2 regions of the Klebsiella sp. WOUb02 genome follow, and region 2 is predicted to be linked to the other one. Evidence: predicted binding sites of a transcription regulator. Region 2 holds the regulator's gene; the other holds the start of a gene.

Region 1 (3,415 bases), 470 kb from region 2:
CCGGAAAAGCGCCGGCTATAAGCCGGTGGCCTCCGGCAGCGAACTCACGGAGCAGGGCCTGCGCAACGACGACGCGCTGGCCCTGCAGCGCCACAGCCGCGTGGCGCTGAGCTATGAGCAGGTTAACCCGTTCGCCTTTGCTGAACCCACTTCGCCGCATATTATCAGCGCCGATGAGGGGCGTCCCATCACCGTCGCGGCCCTCTCCGCCGGGCTGCGCGAGCTGGAGAAGCAGGCTGACTGGCTGCTGGTGGAGGGCGCGGGGGGCTGGTTTACGCCGCTGTCTGAAACCCTGAGCTTTGCCGACTGGGTGCAGGAGGAGCGGCTGCCGGTGATTCTGGTGGTGGGGATAAAGCTGGGCTGCATTAATCACGCCCTGCTGACGGCTCAGGCGGTGCGCCAGGCAGGGCTGCCGCTGGCGGGCTGGATTGCCAACGACGTCCAGCCGCCGGGGAAGCGCCACCGCGAATACCTCGCGACCCTCAAACGGCTGCTGCCCGCACCCATGCTGGGCGAGATCCCGTGGCTGGAGGAGGCGTCACCGCGGGAGGATCTCGGCCGGTATCTCGATCTTAGCGCGCTGGATCGGGCGTCATCCACTTCGCCAGTAGCGGTTCATCCAGTTCCATAACGTCGCCCTGCGCCACGCTGCGCCCGCGGTGCAGCAGGCAGAAGCGGTCGGCCACCCGGCGAATAAACGGCAGGTGCTGCTCGGCGAGCAGCACCGTTAAGCCGATATCCCGGTTCAGGCGTACCAGCAGATCCCCCAGCTTATGCATAAAGTGCTGTCCGCTGCCGCGCGACGGCTCGTCGAGTATCAGCAGACGCGGTCGGACGATCAGCGCTCTCGCCAGCGCCAGCTGATACCTGTCGTCTTCCATAAGCGCGGCGCCCTTGCTCTGGCGAAGGGCGTAGAGCTGCGGAAACAGATCGTAAATCTCGCTGCTCACCACGGCGCCGGGCGTGCCGCCTGCCGCCAGCGCAACATGCAGATTCTCTTCTACGCTGAGCTGGGTAAAGATGCGCCGGTCCTGCGGCACGTAGCCGATACCGATGATGCTGCGTGAATGAGCGGAGAGCGGCATCAGGTCGCAGGGCGGCGCCCCGCGCTCCTGCCAGGTGATGCTGCCGCTGGCGACCGGGAGATTTCCGGTAATGCAGTTGACCAGCGTGGTTTTCCCCATGCCCTGGCTTCCCATCACGCAGGTGCACTCTCCTGGCCTGAGCTCAAGATCGACGTTCCACAGCGTGTGCTGGCTTCCATAGTACTGATTGACGGCGCGTAGACTCAACATAGACGTTTTCTCCTTTTTGGCGACGACGAGCGGGACAAACATTCTGCAAATCTCTTGCCAGGAAAAAGAAGTGACGGCATTTTTCTGCCAGCACAGGTCTCGCCTGCAGCCCCGCGCAGGGATCGGCGAAGCGGCTGCACTCTCCCGGTGCTAAGCGGCGTGAAACGTGGTGCAGAAAGCAGCAAAAAGGCGGCCGTCTTTAGCTGATAAACATCAAAAATAATTCAATAATATTTTTTAGCCGCGCGTTTTTGGTCGGCGGACAATTTCGGCCGGGTGGCAGAGGTCATGGCCTGCAGCGAGTTATCCACTATTCCTGTGGATAACCTTGTGTATTAGAGTTAGAGAACTTGCGGTAAGCTAGAGATTACGCGGCCTGCGGCGGAATTGGCGCGAAACCCGTCTTTTATTAAATTCTATTTAATATCAATTGGTTGAATAAAATCAATGGCTGTAAGGAAAGTGTCACCTGCTGCCATAAAAGATTCATCGCCTTGCTTGACAAATGTTAAATGACAAAATTTTCTGGGGATAACCTTACTCAGTGGCGGATTATTCCACAAGACGCTCTTTTTTTGCCCAAATGTAGCCGCATAGCGCGGGGTTTACAGGGCAAACAATAATACGATACTGGTTTTATATCCAGTGTTATTTATTGGCAAAAGCGGCGGCGGCGAGTAGAATTAAACACCTGCCGTTTCGCGCCGGGCGCTTCATCCTCCTTCAGGGTCAGACATATGAGTAAAACGTTCACGCTGCATTCCGCTTTCCGTCCCTCTGGCGATCAGCCGGAAGCCATCCGCCGCCTCGAAGAGGGGCTGGAAGATGGCCTGGCGCACCAAACGCTGCTGGGAGTCACCGGGTCGGGGAAAACCTTCACCATCGCTAACGTTGTTGCCGACCTGCAGCGTCCGACGATGGTGCTCGCGCCTAACAAGACCCTGGCGGCGCAGCTGTATGGTGAAATGAAGGAGTTTTTCCCGGAGAACGCCGTCGAGTACTTCGTCTCCTACTACGACTACTACCAGCCCGAAGCCTACGTGCCGAGTTCGGACACCTTCATCGAGAAGGACGCCTCGGTCAACGAACATATTGAGCAGATGCGCCTGTCGGCAACCAAGGCGCTGCTGGAGCGCCGCGACGTCATCGTGGTGGCCTCGGTCTCGGCCATTTATGGCCTCGGCGATCCCGACCTGTACCTGAAAATGATGCTGCACCTGACTACCGGCATGCTGATTGACCAGCGGGCGATTCTGCGCCGCCTCGCGGAGCTGCAGTACACCCGCAACGATCAGGCATTCCAGCGCGGGACCTTCCGCGTTCGCGGTGAGGTCATCGACGTCTTCCCGGCGGAATCGGACGATATTGCCCTGCGCATTGAGCTGTTCGACGAAGAGGTTGAGCGTCTGTCGCTCTTTGACCCGCTTACCGGACAGGTGGAATCGTCCATTCCGCGCTATACCATCTACCCGAAAACGCACTACGTTACCCCGCGCGAGCGGATCGTTCAGGCGATGGAAGAGATAAAAGTCGAGCTGGCGGACAGGCGTAAGGTGCTGCTGGAAAACAACAAGCTGCTGGAAGAGCAGCGCCTTAGCCAGCGTACCCAGTTTGATCTTGAAATGATGAACGAGCTGGGCTACTGCTCGGGCATTGAAAACTACTCGCGCTACCTTTCCGGGCGCGGGCCGGGCGAGCCGCCGCCGACGCTGTTCGACTATCTGCCGGCGGATGGCCTGCTGGTTATCGATGAATCCCACGTCACCATTCCGCAAATCGGCGGGATGTATCGCGGCGACCGGGCGCGTAAAGAGACGCTGGTGGAGTACGGCTTCCGCCTGCCGTCGGCGCTGGATAACCGTCCGATGAAGTTTGAGGAGTTTGAGGCGCTGGCGCCGCAGACTATCTACGTTTCGGCGACGCCCGGCGCCTATGAGCTGGATAAATCCGGCGATGAGGTGGTCGATCAGGTGGTCCGTCCGACCGGCCTGCTTGACCCGGTTATCGAAGTGCGTCCGGTAGGCACTCAGGTCGACGATCTGCTTTCGGAGATTCGCCAGCGCTCCGCTATCAACGAGCGCGTGCTGGTGACGACCCTGACCAAGCGGATGGCCGAAGAC
Region 2 (3,415 bases):
CAACCCGCAGCATCGTCGGCACGTCGATTTTGTCGTTCATCGCCAGAACCGGGGCCGCTTCAATACGCGACAGCGTCAGCAGTTGTTTAACCAGCCCCTCCATGCGCTGGGTCTGCTCGCGCATGGTATGCAGAGCCTTTTCCCGCGTCACCCCTTCCAGCACCTGCTCCTGCATCATCTCCAGATACCCCTGCAGCACCGTTAGCGGCGTGCGCAGACTCGTGGCTGACGTTGGCAAAAAAGTTGCGCCGCGCCCCTTCAAGCTGGTGCATCTGCGTCACGTCGCGCGCCACCATCAGCATCTGCTTGTCGCTGTAGGGCATCACGCGGATTTCCAGATGGCGCGAGTTATTAAGGACCAGATTGAGCGGTTTGCTGAAGTCCTTGCTTTTTAGGTAGCTGGCGAATTCAGGGTAGCGCAGGAGGTTAAGGATGTTTTGTCCGCTGTCGTCCGGCCAGCGCAGATTGAGGATCTGCTGTGCGAGGCCGTTACACCAGAAGATCGCCCCCTCCTCCGTGGTTAGCACCACCGCGTCGGGCAACGACTCCGCTCCGCTGCGAAAGCGTTTGATCAGGCTGCCCAGCTCGCGCCGGCGCTTTTTATTACGCATCTGCATCTGATGGAGGCCGTACAGCAGCGGTTCCCAGCTGCCGCTTCCCGGCGGTGGCGTCATGCTGCGGTCTACCCACAGCCACCACGAAAGACGCAGTAAATTCCAGAAATGCCAGATAAGAAGTCCGGTCACCGCCGCCAGTAAAAACCACGGTAAATGACCAAATACCGCCCCGAGAATCAGGGCCGGGATACAACATAAGAAAAGCTCAAGCGCCAGCCTTTTCCATGACAGCCGTTCCAGCACGGTTCACACTCCTGTCGACATTCAGAAACGGGCGGAGAAACGATATCCCGTGCCGCGAACCGTTTGTACCATCCGGTCATGGCCACTCTGTTCCAGCGCTTTACGCAGACGGCGAATATGCACGTCTACCGTTCGGTCTTCTACATACACGTTAGTCCCCCAGACGTGATTCAGCAGCTGCTCGCGGCTGTATACGCGTTCCGGGTGGGTCATAAAGAAGTGCAATAGCTTAAACTCGGTCGGCCCCATATCCAGCGGGTTTTCGCCGGTCATCACGCGATGGGAGGAAGGATCGAGGCTCAGCCCCTGCATTTCAATCACCTCTTCCACCGCCATCGGGGAGATTCGCCGCATCACGGCTTTGATTCGCGCCACCAGCTCTTTCGGCGAGAAAGGCTTGGTGATGTAATCATCGGCGCCGGTCTCCAGGCCGCGAACGCGATCTTCCTCTTCACCGCGCGCGGTCAGCATCACGACCGGAATATCGCGGGTCATCGCCTCACGCTTAAGCTGCTTAATAAACTGCAGACCCGACCCGCCCGGCAGCATCCAGTCAAGGAGAATCAGATCGGGCCAGGGTTCATTGAGTTGGTTCACCGCGCTGTCAAAATCTTCCGCCTCGACGGGCTGAAAGCCGTTTTGCTCCAGAACAAAACAGACCATTTCGCGAATTGGAGCTTCATCTTCAACGACCAGAATTCTTCTCGCCATTATTTACCCTGTGTTTTTTAGCCATCAGTATAGAGTGCGGCGCCATTATGCGTCAGTTTTGTGACAGATTTATGAAAAAAAGGGGCGTATGACGATCGAGGATTTTGCATTGTGACACGCACTTAACTCCCTTTCCGTCAATGGTATACTGGCGGCAACGCTCTCAGGCTACGGAATATCTATGCGCATCATTCACACCTCTGACTGGCATCTCGGACAAAACTTTTACAGCAAAAGCCGCGCCGCTGAGCATGCGGCCTTTCTCGACTGGCTGCTGGCCAGCGCGCAGGAGCACGAGGTCGATGCCATTATCGTCGCCGGCGATATCTTTGATACCGGCTCGCCGCCGAGCTACGCCCGCGAGCTGTATAACCACTTCGTGGTTCAGCTTCAGCAAACCGGCTGTCGGCTGGTGGTGCTGGCGGGCAATCATGACTCGGTCGCCACGCTGAATGAATCGCGCGACATCCTGGCCTTTTTAAAAACCACGGTCGTGGCTAACGCCGGCCACGCCCCCTTCGTTCTGCCGCTGCGCGACGGCGCGCCGGGGGCGATATTCTGTCCGGTCCCGTTCCTGCGCCCCCGCGAGCTGGTCACCAGCCAGGCCGGGCACTCCAGCGGTGAAAAGCAGCAGCTGCTGCTCACCGCCATCAGCGACTACTATCAGCAGCAGTACCAGCAGGCCTGCGCCCTGCGCGGCGACCGATCGCTGCCGATTATCGCCAGCGGCCACCTGACCACCGTCGGCGCCAGCAAAAGCGACGCGGTGCGCGAGATCTATATCGGCACCCTCGACGCCTTCCCGGCCAGCCATTTTCCCCCTGCCGACTATATTGCGCTGGGCCATATCCACCGGGCGCAGATCGTCGGCGGCTGCGAGCATATCCGCTACAGCGGCTCGCCGATCTCCCTGAGCTTCGATGAGACCGGGAAAAATAAAAGCGTCAATCTGGTGACCTTTACCGACGGCCGTCTGACGGACGTAAGTCCGCTGGCGGTGCCGGTTGTCCAGCCGCTGGCGGTGCTAAAGGGCGATTTTGCCAGCATCTGCGAACAGCTTGACCGCTGGCAGGATAGCGCGGATCTGCCCGCCGCCTGGCTGGATATTGAAATCACCAGCGACGAATATCTGCACGATATCCAGCGCCAGATTCAGACCCGCTGCGAAACGCTGCCGGTGGAAGTGCTGCTGGTGCGCCGCAGCCGCGCCCAGCGCGAGCGCATCCTCGCCGGCGAACGGCGGGAAACCCTCAGCGAACTGCGGGTTGAGGAGGTTTTTGCCCGTCGCCTGGCGCTGGAGAGCCTCGAAGAGCCGCAGCAGCAGCGCCTCGAGCAGCTGTTTAACGAAACGCTGCACAGCCTGAACGGTGAGGAGCGCCTGTGAAAATTCTGAGCCTGCGCCTGAAAAACCTTAACTCGCTGAAAGGCGAGTGGAAAATCGATTTCACCGCCGAACCGTTCGCCAGCAACGGGCTGTTTGCAATCGTCGGGCCGACGGGGGCCGGGAAAACGACCCTGCTGGACGCCATTTGCCTCGCGCTGTACCACGAAACGCCGCGCCTGAGCAGCGTGTCGCAATCGCAAAACGATCTGATGACCCGCAATACCGCCGAATGCCTGGCTGAAGTTGAATTTGAGGTCAAAGGTATCGCCTACCGCGCCTTCTGGAGCCAGAACCGCGCGCGCAACCAGCCCGACGGCAACCTGCAGGCGCCCCGCGTCGAGCTGGCCCGCTGCGACGATGGGCAAATCCTCGCCGACAAAGTCAAAGACAAGCTGGAGATGACCGCCTCGCTCACCGGCCTCGATTACGGCCGCTTTACCCGCTCGATGCTCCTCTCCCA

What was found. The regulator PhoB, encoded in region 2, activates phosphate uptake and scavenging genes when phosphate is short. The targets are predictions, from matches to a motif close to CTGTCATAAAACTGNCNNAT.
Region 1: the regulator PhoB is predicted to act here: its motif matches at 1,747-1,766, upstream of uvrB (excinuclease ABC subunit UvrB).

What each region holds. Positions count from the first base shown of each region.
Region 1 covers NZ_CP170110.1:2,071,317-2,074,731, reverse strand. The annotation lists gene bioD (dethiobiotin synthase) at 1-631, shown strand, start outside; gene ABOC21_RS16930 (ABC transporter ATP-binding protein) at 573-1,295, opposite strand; gene uvrB (excinuclease ABC subunit UvrB) at 2,033-3,415, shown strand, end outside.
Region 2 covers NZ_CP170110.1:2,536,393-2,539,807, forward strand. The annotation lists partial or broken gene phoR (phosphate regulon sensor histidine kinase PhoR) at 1-860, opposite strand, end outside; gene phoB (phosphate response regulator transcription factor PhoB) at 882-1,571, opposite strand; gene sbcD (exonuclease subunit SbcD) at 1,753-2,955, shown strand; gene sbcC (exonuclease subunit SbcC) at 2,952-3,415, shown strand, end outside.